Regions from separate parts of the Neobacillus niacini genome, predicted to be linked through region 3. Evidence: riboswitches for the same ligand, from Rfam matches in the RefSeq annotation. Region 3 holds a riboswitch; each other region holds the start of a gene.
The links. A riboswitch is a leader RNA that binds a small molecule or an ion and turns the genes downstream of it on or off. The one in region 3 is predicted to bind S-adenosylmethionine.
Positions count from the first base shown of each region.

Region 1: another riboswitch for S-adenosylmethionine. It lies ahead of ACN6MT_RS20735 (BMP family lipoprotein); the one in region 3 lies ahead of ACN6MT_RS10305 (methionine biosynthesis PLP-dependent protein).
Region 2: another riboswitch for S-adenosylmethionine. It lies ahead of ACN6MT_RS21245 (phosphoadenylyl-sulfate reductase); the one in region 3 lies ahead of ACN6MT_RS10305 (methionine biosynthesis PLP-dependent protein).

Region 1 is NZ_CP183883.1:4,198,307-4,202,981, forward strand. Features, by position in the region: gene ACN6MT_RS20725 (ABC transporter permease) at 1-754, opposite strand, end outside; gene ACN6MT_RS20730 (ABC transporter ATP-binding protein) at 720-2,258, opposite strand; gene ACN6MT_RS20735 (BMP family lipoprotein) at 2,324-3,343, opposite strand; SAM riboswitch class I at 3,532-3,640, opposite strand; gene nadR (multifunctional transcriptional regulator/nicotinamide-nucleotide adenylyltransferase/ribosylnicotinamide kinase NadR) at 3,787-4,675, opposite strand, start outside.
Region 2 is NZ_CP183883.1:4,291,097-4,295,771, forward strand. Features, by position in the region: gene cysC (adenylyl-sulfate kinase) at 1-121, opposite strand, end outside; gene sat (sulfate adenylyltransferase) at 133-1,281, opposite strand; gene ACN6MT_RS21240 (anion permease) at 1,421-2,479, opposite strand; gene ACN6MT_RS21245 (phosphoadenylyl-sulfate reductase) at 2,495-3,211, opposite strand; SAM riboswitch class I at 3,284-3,385, opposite strand; gene ACN6MT_RS21250 (anthranilate phosphoribosyltransferase) at 3,524-4,573, opposite strand; gene cobA (uroporphyrinogen-III C-methyltransferase) at 4,557-4,675, opposite strand, start outside.
Region 3 is NZ_CP183883.1:2,183,059-2,187,733, reverse strand. Features, by position in the region: gene ACN6MT_RS10315 (hypothetical protein) at 1-167, opposite strand, end outside; gene ACN6MT_RS10310 (helix-turn-helix domain-containing protein) at 681-1,037, shown strand; SAM riboswitch class I at 1,141-1,257, shown strand; gene ACN6MT_RS10305 (methionine biosynthesis PLP-dependent protein) at 1,339-2,454, shown strand; gene metC (cystathionine beta-lyase) at 2,454-3,641, shown strand; gene ACN6MT_RS10295 (bifunctional homocysteine S-methyltransferase/methylenetetrahydrofolate reductase) at 3,644-4,675, shown strand, end outside.

The DNA.
Region 1 (4,675 bases), 2.0 Mb from region 3:
CGCCGCTAAAGAACATGCTGTACAACAGCACCTTTATCTTGTTAATCCCGCCATACTCAGCAAAAAATGGGTTATAGCCAAGCATTCTTACTTCATATCCCGCTGAGGTGAATCGAAGTATAATAAATAGAATAATCGCTAAAACAATGGCGATCACAAATCCCATATGAACACTCATACCTGGGAATAGCTTAGGCAGCCATGCCACCTGGTCAATCATCGGCGTCTGCGCTAAAGCAGCCGAGCCACTTTTGTCTTGAAACGGGTGCGAAACTAAATAACCGGCAAATAATACCGCTACATAGTTTAACAGTAAGGTAGAAATCAATAATTGAACTTTAAATCTCGTTTCCATCCATCCCGCAAGAAGCGACCATAAGCCCCCTCCTAAGAATCCAGCCGCCAATGCAGCTAGTATTTTAATGATTCCAGATCCAGGAACATATAAAGCAGCAAGTGCAGCACTGACAGCACCTAACACCATTTGACCTTCTGCCCCCATATTGAATACACCAGCACGAAAGGCGATGGCCAGCCCTAAACCGATCAAAATGATAGGAGTGGCGCGCGCAAATGTAGCAGTAACAAAGTAAAAGTTACCAAATGCCCCGTCCCACATGACTTTATAGGTTTCCAAAACAGAAGCCCCTACTAAACTAATCGCAACGGCACCTGTCAGGAGTCCGATTAACACGGCCGTAAGAGGCTGTACCAACGATTTAAGCAGTTGTTGTAGTTTTCGCTTGCGATTCATTCTCGTTTCCTCCTGCCATAAGTACGCTTAATCTCTCTTCCGTCGCTTCTTTTCGATTAAGGATGTCCACAATTTTCCCTTCATACATAACAGCAATTCTGTCTGATAACGTCAGTATTTCCGTTAACTCGGATGAGACGAGAAGGACTCCGTCTCCATTATTTCGTTTCTCTATGATCGCTTCATGAATATATTCCATAGCGCCGATATCTACACCACGTGTTGGTTCTGCAGCAATGAGGAAATCTGTTTCAAATCCAAGTTCACGGGCGACAATTAATTTTTGCAAATTTCCGCCTGATAGGTTTCCGGATTTTTCATCTAAGGAAGGTGTTTTAATTTCAAAACGGTCAATCCATCCTTTAAGAAGCTCGCGGAATCCATTTAGTCGAATGAAGGAAGAATGATTGAAGGTTTTCTTTCGATAATACCCCATTAAACCTGTTTCTTCGACAGTCGCTTCCTTCGCCGCTCCCCATAGGTAACGGTCTTCAGGAATATGGGCAAGACCCGCACTTCTTCGATTTGCTACAGATGTGCCATCCAAGATTGTCTCCCCTAAGCGAATACTGCCATTATCGATTTTTCTTAAACCTGTAATCGCCTGGATTAGTTCGGACTGACCATTCCCTGAAACCCCTGCAATTCCGACAATTTCTCCACGGTGTACGGTTAAAGAAAGATCATCCAAAATGGGTTTCTCCTCTTTCCCGCCAATGGTGAGGTTGTCGACTACTAGAAGAGGTTCACCGTCCAATTGGACTCGCTCGGTAAGCTTTTGGAGCTCACGTCCAACCATCAAGGTAGCTAACTGTTCAACATCTGTATGTTGTTTTAACACATTTCCTGTCACCCGGCCATTTCTTAGCACGGTAATTTGGTCCGCTACCTTCATTACCTCTGGAAGCTTATGGGTAATAAGAATAATACTCTTGCCCTGAAGTGCTAAAAATTCAATGGTTTTTAAAAGTTCCTCAACCTCAAGAGGCGTCAACACCGCTGTAGGTTCGTCGAGGATAATAATATCCGCACCCTGATATAACACTTTTAATATTTCAATCCGCTGCTGCTCCCCTATCGAGCAGTCCCCAGCTTTTTTCAATGGATTCACATTGATTTTATACTGATTGCTTAGTTCCTTTACTTTTTCGGCCGCAGCTTTTCTATTAAAGAAACCATTCCGTTTCGGTTCATGACCAATAACAATGTTTTCTGTTACAGTAAAATCAGAGAATAACATGAAGTGCTGATGGACCATACCAATTCCATTTTCAATCGCCTCGAGCGGTCCCGAAAATTTGACGTTCTTACCATTAAGTATGATTTCCCCGCTGGTCGGCTGTTCAAGTCCATAAAGCATCCGCATTAGGGTCGTTTTTCCGGCACCATTTTCGCCGACAATGGCCAAAACCTCTCCTTTTTTCAAATGTATTGAAATCTTGTCATTCGCAAGAAACTCACCGTACTTTTTGGTCATTTCCTTCATTTCTAACACATAGGTCATGGTTTGCCCCCCTTTAAAAATCGAAACCGACTACATCATTGTGCAGTCGGTTTACTTTTTTCAGATTAATTGCTCAGTGGATTTTTGATTTCTCTTTTTCCAGATACAATTTCTTCGTGAAGTGCTTTTACTTGGTCAATCACTTCTTGTCCAACAAAGCTGTTAAGCGGAGTTTTGCTTTCATGTGTTACATATGTTAAGCCAACGCCCTTTTCCTTCAAGCCATACTCGACCACACCAGATTTAAAATTGCCATTTGCAAATGCTTTTATCGTTTCATAGGCAGCAGCATCTGTTCCTTTAAGCTGTGACAGAACTACGTGCTCAGGATCTACCTCAGTACGGTCAACGTCTTGACCTGATGTAAAAAATCCCTTTTCTTTTGCTGCTTCAAATACTCCTAGATCACCGACTGCAGCAGCCCCTGCCACGAAGTCTGCTCCTTTAGAAGCTTGTAATAAAGCTAATTCTTTTGCCTTCGCAGGATCTGTAAATCCTCCAACGTAGTTTACTAAGAACTCCGCGTCTGGATTGGTTTCCTTCAACCCTTGTTCAAACGCAACTGACCATTTTTTCATAAGTGGAATATCCATTGCTACTACCATACCCACTTTGTCGGTTTTGGTAGAAAGACCTGCTGCAGCTCCAAGTAGGAATGCCGCTTCGTGCTCTCTGAAATTTACACTTTGAACATTTGGAAGGTCTACAACGGTATCAATAATCGCAAATTGACGATCCGGATTTTCTGTTGCTACCTTTTTCAATGCATCCTCAGATTCAAATGATGAAGTAATGATTAAATCGTATCCTTCTGCCACAGCTACGCGAAGGTTTTCTTCGATTGCTGAATGATCAGTAGATTCGATTGTGTTCAATTCCACTCCAAATTCTTCTGCTGCTTTTTTTGCACCTTCATCCATTTGCTGGAAGAATGGGTTAACCCCAATTTTCTCAGGCAGAACAAGTGCGATTTTCTTCTTATCCTCTTTGTTTGACGAAGTATCTTTCCCAGATGATTCTTGTGCCCCACATCCTGCTACAAGCAGGACTAAAGCTAGTACGATAAGTGAAAGTAGTTTTCTCATGATGTTCCCCCTGTGTAATATTTCGTTTTTATTACTATTTGTCTACTAATTTACTAAAAAAGTTTAAATATAGCAATACAAAATCGAACATTTTTTAAATATTTTATTTTAATGTTCGTGTTTTGCTGTTTCGGCCCATAAAAAAAACCTCTTCCGAAAGATAGGAAGAGGGTTTATGACGATACTCTTCCTTATCTTTCAGAACGAACTCGTTCTGTAGGATTTGGCACCATACTATATAAATATAGCGGTTGCCGGGCGTCATCGGGCCAGTCCCTCTGCCTCTCTGGATAAGGTAAACGATATGTATGAAACGTAAACATTATAAACATCATAACAATAATAAAAACTAGATTTATTATATTTTAAAAGTTTTAAAATTACAATACTTTTTAAATAGTAAAAAAACAAACTGCTTTTCAACAGTTTGTTTTAGTGGAGAATTATTGCTGCAGCAATTTTTCAATATGTTGTATGGCACCTTTAAGCCGTCTCTCATAATCACCCATCAAGATCTTATAGTCAATATCATGCTTATTTAATAAATCCTTTAGGTGCAGATTGTTTTTGTCCCTAACTTTCTCATCACCGTGAACACGCAAGCCGTCATCCACCCATTTTACATCGGGCTCCAGGAAAAGCCATAGATCATAATCTTGTAGTTTTGCGATTTCATCAAGGATCGGCTGATCTGCTTCATTATATAGATGGGAGTAAAATTGAGTTACGATGGCTTCGGTGTCGATAAACACAAGCTTATTTGCTTTTTCAATTGCTTTAAATTCTTCCATCTTATGCCCATAAGCAATTCGTTGATAATCTTCTTTCACCATAATTCCGTCGCAGCCGCCTAATTCTTCACATAAAGACCGCCCATATTCCTCGACATAGGTAGTGTTATAGATTTTGGCAAGGTTTCGAGTTAAGGTTGATTTCCCACAGCTTTCTGTCCCAATTAACACAATCTTTTTTATAAAATAAGGCCGAACAATATCAGGAATAAACTCCCAATGTTTAAAGACACCCTCGTTACGAATGGTTGTAGCTGAGATGTTTACTTGTGAGCGCGTGGGATCAATCAGTTTATGCTTTGCACTAGGATATAATTCTTTAAACATCTCATTATATTCATGCTCTGAACTAAACACGTAACCGATTGGCTTTCCAATTTCTCTTTTTATGAATTGTGCTCCCTCTGCCCAATTGTAATTGTCGTTATCTTGATCATCTTCAATACTGATTACTTTTACATTCGGCATATCTTTGGTTAATTGCGAAAGCCAGCGTAACCGGATTTGAGCTGGAATATAGTTCATTTTTGTATTCTTACAA
Region 2 (4,675 bases), 2.1 Mb from region 3:
ATTTACCTGAACCAGAGAGGCCAGTAAACCAAAGGACACAGCTTCCATGACCATTTTGAGCATGACGGTCGGATTTAGTTACTGTACTAGCGTGCCATGTAATATTGGTAGCTTTTGTCATGATTTTTCCTCCTAAACGTGCGTTTCTTCTTTCATTCCTTCAATCAACACTTCAACAACCTCTTTACGGCTGAATGTGGATGGTGGAAGCTGTCCTGCACGAAGCAATTCTCGAACCTTCGTTCCAGAAAGGATCACTCTGTCTTCATTGCTGTGCGGGCAAGTTTTATCAGAAGCCATTCCTTCACACTTTGTGCAATAAAAGCTATGTTCAAAGAATAATGGTTTAATGCCAAGCTCCCCTTCAGGGAATTCACTAAAGATTAATTGAGCATCGTAGGTACCATAATAATTCCCTACACCTGCGTGGTCACGTCCGACAATAAAATGCGTGCATCCAAAGTTCTTACGAGCAATTGCATGGAAAATCGCTTCTCTTGGTCCTGCATATCTCATTGCCGCTGGGTAAACACCTAACTGTACACGTTCTCTCGGGTAGTAATTTTCAAGCAGAACACGATAGCTTTTTAGACGAACATCAGCTGGGATATCGTCAGACTTTGTTTCTCCAACAAGCGGGTTAACGAATAGTCCATCCACTGTTTCAAGTGCCGCTTTTTGAATGTATTCATGAGCACGGTGAATTGGATTTCTAGTTTGGAAACCTACGACGGTCTTCCAGCCTTTTTCTTCAAACAACGCACGAGTTTCCTTTGGCTCGAACCAAACATCGCCGAAGATTCCTTTTTCCGGTTTTTTAACCAACACTACATCGCCAGCCACATAGACAGGTCCTCTTTCATAAAGACGCTTAACTCCCGGATGAGCGGTTTCTAGTGTCCTATAAACCTCAACTGCTTCTTTATCTAAATTCGGTTCATACCATTCTGAAACGGTAATAACCCCATATACCTCTTTATTGTAAATTAGCTTGATTTTCTCCCCAACTTCAAGCGTTGCTGCTGTTTCATAGGAAACAGGAAGTGTAACGGGAATAGACCAAATTGTATTATCTGCAAGACGCATGTTCTCCACAACATTTTCATAATCGGCTTTTCCAAGGAAACCGGTTAGTGGACTAAATAAACCAACACCGATCAACTCAAGATCACTTAAGGCAATGGCGTCAATTTGAAGTTCTTTTTCAATGGATGTTACATCATAATTTGGATCAAATGCTTCGATAAGTTTACCTCCATGAGGTGCTGGTAAAAATGACAACTGAATCAAACCTTTCTTAATTGAATTTGCGTTTTTTTAGTAAAGATCCTCTAAATTAGAGATTTATATCAACGATAAAAACTATTAAAAAAATAATCCTTATCGATGAAATCAATTGTTTTTCATTAAGTCTCTCAGACTACTTTTCTACTGCTTCAGCAACTGGGTGATTTGACCGTTTCATCAATGACGAAATTCCAAATACAGAGATTAAAACCCCTGCCATTGCTACAATCGGATAAAAGTTATGTTCTATCAGCATTTGGATAAGCGTGTAAGAAAGTACCATGGATAAAACAGGTGACACAATCCAAACCGTTAGAAGCTGAACCACAATACCCTTTTTTAAGACTGACTTGCCATGCTTGGCAAAACCAATTCCGATAATTGAAGATGTTGTGATTTGTGTCAGCGGTACAGGAATGCCAAAAACGGAGGCCGCAGTCACAATCGCTGCTCCTGTTCCGGAAATGACACAGCCTTCTTCAAGCCGAAGCGTGGTAATTTTCTTTCCATTTGTTTCTAAAACACGATGTCCTAAAAGAATCGCACCAGCGGCAACAAAAAGCCCGCCCCAGAAAATACCGCTGCTAGTTGACATGATATCTGCTCCGACAAGCGGTCCAACCGCATTGGCGACATTGTTCATCCCTGCTGAGAAAGCTTCAAATAACCCCATGCATACTACAAGAACAGAAAGGATCGGTATGGCTTTCGGTGCTTCCATCCATCGTTTCAGAGTTTTAATTTTCAATAGATTTGCAGCAAGAATGGCAATTAAGAATGCCGCAAAAGGAGTTAGGAGCCAAAAGACCATAATCCATGCTAACTTACTTACAAATACGGATTGATAAACGATACCAGCCCCTACCACTGATCCTACAGCTACTTCACTAGTGGAAAGTGGAATCCCGAATATATTTGCTAAGAATAAGGAAAGTGCAGCTGAAGCTAAAACGATTAGCGCGACGGGTACAGTAAACGTACTGTTTGGTACAATTCCGCTGCCAATTGTTTTTACCACTTCGCCTCCTCCCAGCCAAGCGCCAAAGAAAACGGCAATCCCGCATAGTAACAATGCCAGCTTTTTCTTAACCACTCCTGCTCCATAAGAAATACCCATTGAAGCGGCCGCACCACTTGCACCAATATTGACTGCAAAAAATAATCCTATCGTCACTGCTATAATTGTGAGCAAACGAAAAGCCCCCTTCTAGGAAGTGTGTAAGCCACACTCCGTTTTTCCGCTTCCCACCCAGCGTCCTGCACGTGAATCACCATCTGCACTAACAGGCTGTGTACAAGGGAAACAGCCGATACTAGGGTAATTTTGATCGTGCAAGGTATTATAAGGGAGATCTTTTTCCTTGATATAGGCCCAAACTTCGTCCCATGTCCAGTGAATGAGCGGACAGATTTTAATGTTCTGAAACTTTACATCTTTATTTAAAAATTGAGTGTTTGCTCTTGTTGGTGATTGCTCTCGCCGAAGCCCTGAAATCCACGCTTGTTTAGCTGTCAGTGTTTCCCTTAATGGTATAACTTTACGGATATTACAGCATTGGTTGGGCTCCCTTTTCCACAGCGCTGATCCATATTGTTCACGCTGTTCATCTAAGGTTAGCTTTGGCAGCTTCCGTTCAATTTTCAATGATGGGAAGCGTCTTTCGATTTTGTTAATTACCTCATAGGTTTCAGGAAAGTGTAAGCCAGTATCTAAGAAAACAATATGAGCATCTGGCTTAACCTGTTGGATAAGGTCGATTAATACAATTGCTTCTGCACCAAAACTGGATGCATAAACGATCTGGTCTTCCGGATAAGAGCTATAAGCATACTCCAATACCGCTTTTGCTCCTTTGGTTTTATCCTCAATTGAAAATTGATCGGATATCTGGTTCCAATTTTCATACGTAACCGGTGTATTCATTTACTACAATCCTCCTTTTATTTATCAAAAAAACCTTCCCCAAAAAGGAAAGGCATCTCACGATTGTTTAACGCCTTATCTCCCAAAATGGACACCACTTTGCTGGAATTAGCACCTTACACAGCAGGTTGCCGGGCTTCATTGGACCAGTCCCTCAGCCTCTCTTGATAAGTTATGGTAATTGTTGAGATTAATCCTACCATACCCATAGGATTTGTGTAAATAAGTAAAATAAAAATTTTGAAAAATAAATTTTCGACTTTTTTCCAACAAAAAACGCTCTAGACGCATATACGGTCCAGAACGCTTTTGTTAGTAAATACTATTTTCAGGCTGACTTACTTTTTTCCATTTTTCTAATTGACTCAAACCTCGTTGTTCTGTTAGTTGTTGATTCGCGATCTCTATACCTTCACCAATACTGTTAACAGCACCAAATAGGTAATACCTAATGCCAGTATTAAAGAGCACTTGATTGTAAAATGGCTGTAATGTTGTAGATTGTTCTCCGCTGAGTATTGCCAGTTTCATGTCAGACTGTTCTTGTGCAGATAGTTTACTATCTTTGTCTGGTTCTTTCACCAATAGGCCATATTCCTCAGGTTTTACAATGGAAGATTCAATCTTATTGTCTGTTATTTTATAAATAAAGCTGTTGCGGTGAACAGGTAAATCCTCTGAGCCTTCCATTCCCTGTACGACATAGACATTTTTAAAGGAAAGCTCTTTAAAAATAGGCGCAATTTTGTTGATCGCTGTCCGATGATAAGCACCCATCATTAGTGATTCTGCATTCGCGAGGTTCAATAACTTTTCTACTGTATTAAAAAGTGTCCTTACCCCGAGCTCCTTACGAATTCTGCGCAGATTCCCTAAACTAGCGCAATATTCTTCGGTATTTGCGAAGGCAATTCCTGCTTCTTCGATTGTTTTTGCCAGTCCTAGCGGTGTTTGAGTAACATTCAAACCTAGTTCCGATAGGATTTCCATGATTGTTGTGCCATATTTTGGAGGCAGTGAATCACTTCCATGTAAAAATACGGGCATCCCGTATTCAGCCATTAATATGGCAGTTGGTATACTTCCTGTGAAAGAGTTTCTCCCATTATACGGACTGGCTAAATCAATAAGTGACTGGTTTGGCGATTCTAGTTTAGTACTAACATCTTGATAGGCATGTACAAATGCGAGCAGTTCCTCTGGCGATTCCGTTTTCAAGCGGAGTGCAATCAGATAGGCTGCAATTTGGGCGTCTGTTGCTTTGCCACTAATAAGAGATTGAGCGACTTCTTTAGTTTGATGGTAGTCTAAGTCTTTTGACCCTCTTTTTCCCCTTGCGACTTCTTTAAGCCATTGTTGCATAACTTTCTGCCTTCCCTTCCGGTTCTAGTAAACTTATCTTATCACGGAAGGTAACCACTTCTCCAACAACGATTATTGCAGGATTTTGAATCCCTTCTTTTT
Region 3 (4,675 bases):
GCACCAAATTCATCCACATTCACATATTCGGTCTGAACATTAACTGCCCTTGCTACTACTTTGTCTTCCTGTTCATATTTGTTATTGACTTCATTGTTATATAAGAAAAGAATAGCTGTTACCGACATTAATACTGAAAAATATAGTATCAAACTCCTTTTATTCATAATCTTCTGTAACCACCTGTTAAGAGAACTCTCATCCTTGCACCTCCATATACTGTGAAACACTTTTTAGCACTAATCGTTACTTAATCCCAATTTATAAGAGTCCCCGTTTTACACAAATAACCAATTCGATATTAAGAACATTATAGCACTGTGGGTCGAAAAAACAAATCCAAAACACATACCAATTTTTCCTGTTTTCCCTCAATATTTGACACATTTCCTTCTTAAATTTTAGAAAGCCATGATTTTTTTTATCAAAATTTAGTTCTTTAAAGAGAACAATTTTTAGTTTATAATATGATTAATGTTTAAATAGTTTGTTCCTCTCTAGCCTTTTAAGTTAATCCATGATTGGATTCACTTTATACTTTTCAAGTGTATTTGCAGGGCCTCATTATTTTACTAAACACTCTAAATAACCCCATGATATGCAGATTGTCTTTCTACTCATTTTTTTTGCAAGTTTCCAGAAGGAAAGAAAATTATAAATTTGGTCATAAGGAGAAGCCTATGATTGGAGAACGAATAAAGATCTTAAGAGAACAAAAAGGATATTCAATTACAGAATTAGCTGACCTCGCTAATGTATCAAAATCCTATTTAAGCTATATTGAACGGAACCTAAATAAAAATCCATCTATACATTTTCTAATGAAGGTTGCCAAACCTTTAGACATTTCTATTGAATATTTATTGACTGGGATGGATTCAATAGAGAATCAGATAGAAAACAGTGGAGATTGGCTGCTTGATAAAGAGTGGAAAAGTTTAGTAGAAAAAGCCATTGAAGACGGAATTAATAAAGATGATTTCAAAGAATATATAAACTATATTAAATTTAAAATATGGGAAAAAAACAAAAAATAAGATTAACCGCTTTCATTAATAATTGTTTGATATTAATTTGTAAAATGCATTGACACTTCTCCTTTAGTGTAGTAAATTTTATAAAAAGTCTAAATATTGTACTTTCTTATCAAGAGAGGCTGAGGGAATGGCCCTATGAAGTCTCAGCAACCTTCAATGTTGTTTTTCATTGAAAAGGTGCTAAGTCCATCAAGTTATTTATTAACTTGTGAGATAAGAAGAATGACCTATGCTAATGTGCATCCAAAAGTCTTCTTCTTATAGAAGGCTTTTTTTGTTTATATAAAGGAGGATAAAGATAATGGTATATAAGATTGATACGAAGTTAGCACAAATTGGAAATAGAAGTGATGCGGTGACAGGCACCGTAAATCCTCCTGTTTATTTTTCAACAGCCTACCGTCACGAGGGAATTGGACAATCCACAGGGTATGATTATTCACGTACAGGTAATCCTACCCGCCAGCTTCTCGAAAAGGCGATTGCCGACCTAGAAGGTGCGGATCAAGGCTTTGCCTGCAGCTCAGGGATGGCAGCCATATTTACGATTCTTTCTCTTTTCGAGTCCGGGGACGAATGGATTGTGAGTGAGGATTTGTACGGAGGAACATTTCGTTTACTAGAAAAGGGATTTAAAAAATGGGGCTTGAAAACCCAATATGTTAATACTTGTAGTCCAGAAGAAATTGAAAGAAGGATAACCCCTCAAACCAAGGCGATTTTTCTTGAGACTCCAACTAATCCACTTATGCAGCAGTCAGACATAGGTGCTGTGTCTAAAATTGCGAAAAAGCACGGAATTGTTCTGATTGTTGATAATACGTTTTATACCCCGCTTCTCCAACAGCCAATTTTGTTAGGCGCGGATATCGTCATTCATAGTGCGACGAAATACTTAGGCGGACATAATGATGTCCTTGCAGGTCTAATTGTTGCTAAGGGTAAAGAAATTTGTGAGGCATTGGCTTTCCATCATAATGGAGCCGGCGGTGTTCTTAGCCCTTTTGATTCTTGGTTAGTTATGCGCGGAATGAAAACTTTATCACTAAGAATGCAAAGACATGAAAGCAATGCAAAGGCGATTGTTGAATACCTTTCTAATCATGATGGTATAACAGATGTCCTTTATCCAGGAAAAGGAGGAATGGTTTCCTTCCGCTTACAAGACGAAGCTTGGGTAAATCCATTCCTTCAAAGTCTTTCTCTTATCACATTTGCCGAAAGCCTGGGCGGAACGGAAAGTTTTATCACGTATCCTGCAACACAGACTCATGCAGATATTCCAGAAGAGATTCGAATTCAATCAGGTGTCTGTAACCGGTTATTAAGGTTCTCCGTTGGTCTGGAAGATCCAACTGATATTGTTCAAGATCTTGAACAGGCATTAGCAAAATTAAAAGAAGGAGTGATTAGATAATGAGTTCAGAAAATTATAGTTTTGAAACCAAGCTCCTTCATAATCAGCATAAAGTCGATCCGGCAACGGGAGCCGTTAGCGTGCCCATTCAACATGCTTCGACCTTCCATCAATTTGATTTAGATCGTTACGGAAAATACGATTACGCTAGAAGTGGAAATCCTACGAGAGAAGCGCTTGAGGATGTTATTGCAGAGTTAGAGGGCGGAACGCGTGGCTTTGCTTTTTCGTCAGGAATGGCTGCTATCTCAACTGCCTTCCTTCTTTTATCATCTGGTGACCATATCGTGATTACCGATGATGTGTATGGCGGTACCTATCGTATGGTCACTCAGGTACTGACTCGCTTCGGAATTGAACATACCTTTGTTGACATGACAGATCTTGATCAAGTAAAAGCAGCAATCAAGCCTAACACCAAAGCATTTTACGTAGAAACACCGTCTAATCCTTTATTGAAGGTAACGGATATCAAAGCAATTACAAGTTTTGCGAAAGAGATTAACGCAATCACTTATGTAGATAATACTTTCTTAACCCCTGAATATCAAAGACCTTTAGAACTAGGAGCAGATGTTGTCCTTCATAGTGCAACTAAGTTTTTATCCGGCCATAGCGATGTGGTTGCAGGTCTAGCGGTTGTTAAGGATGAGGAATTAGGTAAAAGGCTGTATTCCTTACAAAACTCCTTCGGCGCCGTACTTGGGCCACAGGATGCATGGCTCGTGCTTAGAGGAATAAAAACCCTGCATGTCAGACTCGAACAGTCACAAAAATCAGCAATTAAAATAGCAGAATTTTTAGCGGAACACCCGTTAATCGAAGAGGTTTATTACCCAGGCCTTGAAAATCATCCACAGCACGAGCTTCAAAAAAGTCAGGCTGCTGGACCAGGTGCAGTTTTATCGTTTGAATTCCAGAATGAAAAAGCACTTCAAGTCTTTCTAACCAATGTAAAAATCCCTGTTTTTGCCGTTAGTCTTGGTGCGGTCGAATCCATTCTATCCTTTCCGGCAAAAATGTCACATGCAGCGATGTCGCAAGAGGAAAGGGAAAAACGAGGAATTAAAAACAGCCTCATCAGGTTATCCGTAGGCTTAGAGAATCCAGATGATCTCATAAATGACTTCTCTCAGGCTTTACATCAGGTGAAAGAAAAACTATTGGTCTTGCAGCAAGGAGAATGATCATGACCTTTTTAGAAAAATTAAAAAGCCAAATTTTAATAGGTGATGGTGCCATGGGCACCCTTCTATATTCATTCGGCAAAGATAGCTGCTTGGAAGAGTTGAACCTTTCCCATGCGGAAAAAATACAAGAGATTCATAAAGCTTATATAGAAGCAGGTGCGGATGTCATTCAAACCAATACCTATGCAGCGAATTATCTAAAACTGCAGAGATATGGTCTAGAGGACTCTGTTAAAGCAATTAACAGCGCCGCTGTCGAGAATGCTAAATTAGCAGCACATAAAAATGCTTATGTACTAGGAACAATCGGCGGTAACCGCGGGATTAAACCTAGCACCTTATCGATTGAAGAATTAAAGCGCAGTTTCCGTGAACAGCTATATTGTTTATTATTAGAAGGTGTGGACGGGCTTTTATTCGAAACCTTTTATGACCTTGAGGAACTGGAAACGGTCCTTACGATTGCTCGAAAGGAAACAAAGCTGCCGATTATTGCCCAGGTCTCGCTTCATGAGCCTGGCATTTTACAAGACCAAACACCGATTAATGAAGCCTTTACCCGTCTTGAAAATCTTGGTGCTGATGTTATCGGCTTGAACTGCCGGCTTGGCCCCCATCATATGTTAAAGACCCTAGAGCAGATTGAATTGCCTAAACACGCTTACCTTTCTGCCTACCCCAATGCGAGTCTGCCAGCTTATACAGATGGTAAATTCCATTATGAAGGGGATTCAGATTATTTTAAAAAATCAGCTCAAAGCTTTCGTCAAGAAGGCATACGCTTGCTCGGCGGCTGCTGCGGTACAACGCCTGCCCATATCCATGCATTTGCAGCAGAATTAAAAAACAGTGTGCCTGTCACCGATAAAGTAGTTAAACGAGAAACAAAGAAAATCATCATTGAGCATAGTGCAGCTAAAAGAGAGCACCAGCCTCTTGAGGAAATTGTTAAGGAACGCCCGTCGGTTATCGTAGAATTAGATACTCCTAGAAAGCTTGATACCAGCAAGTTTTTTGAAGGAGCAAAGGCG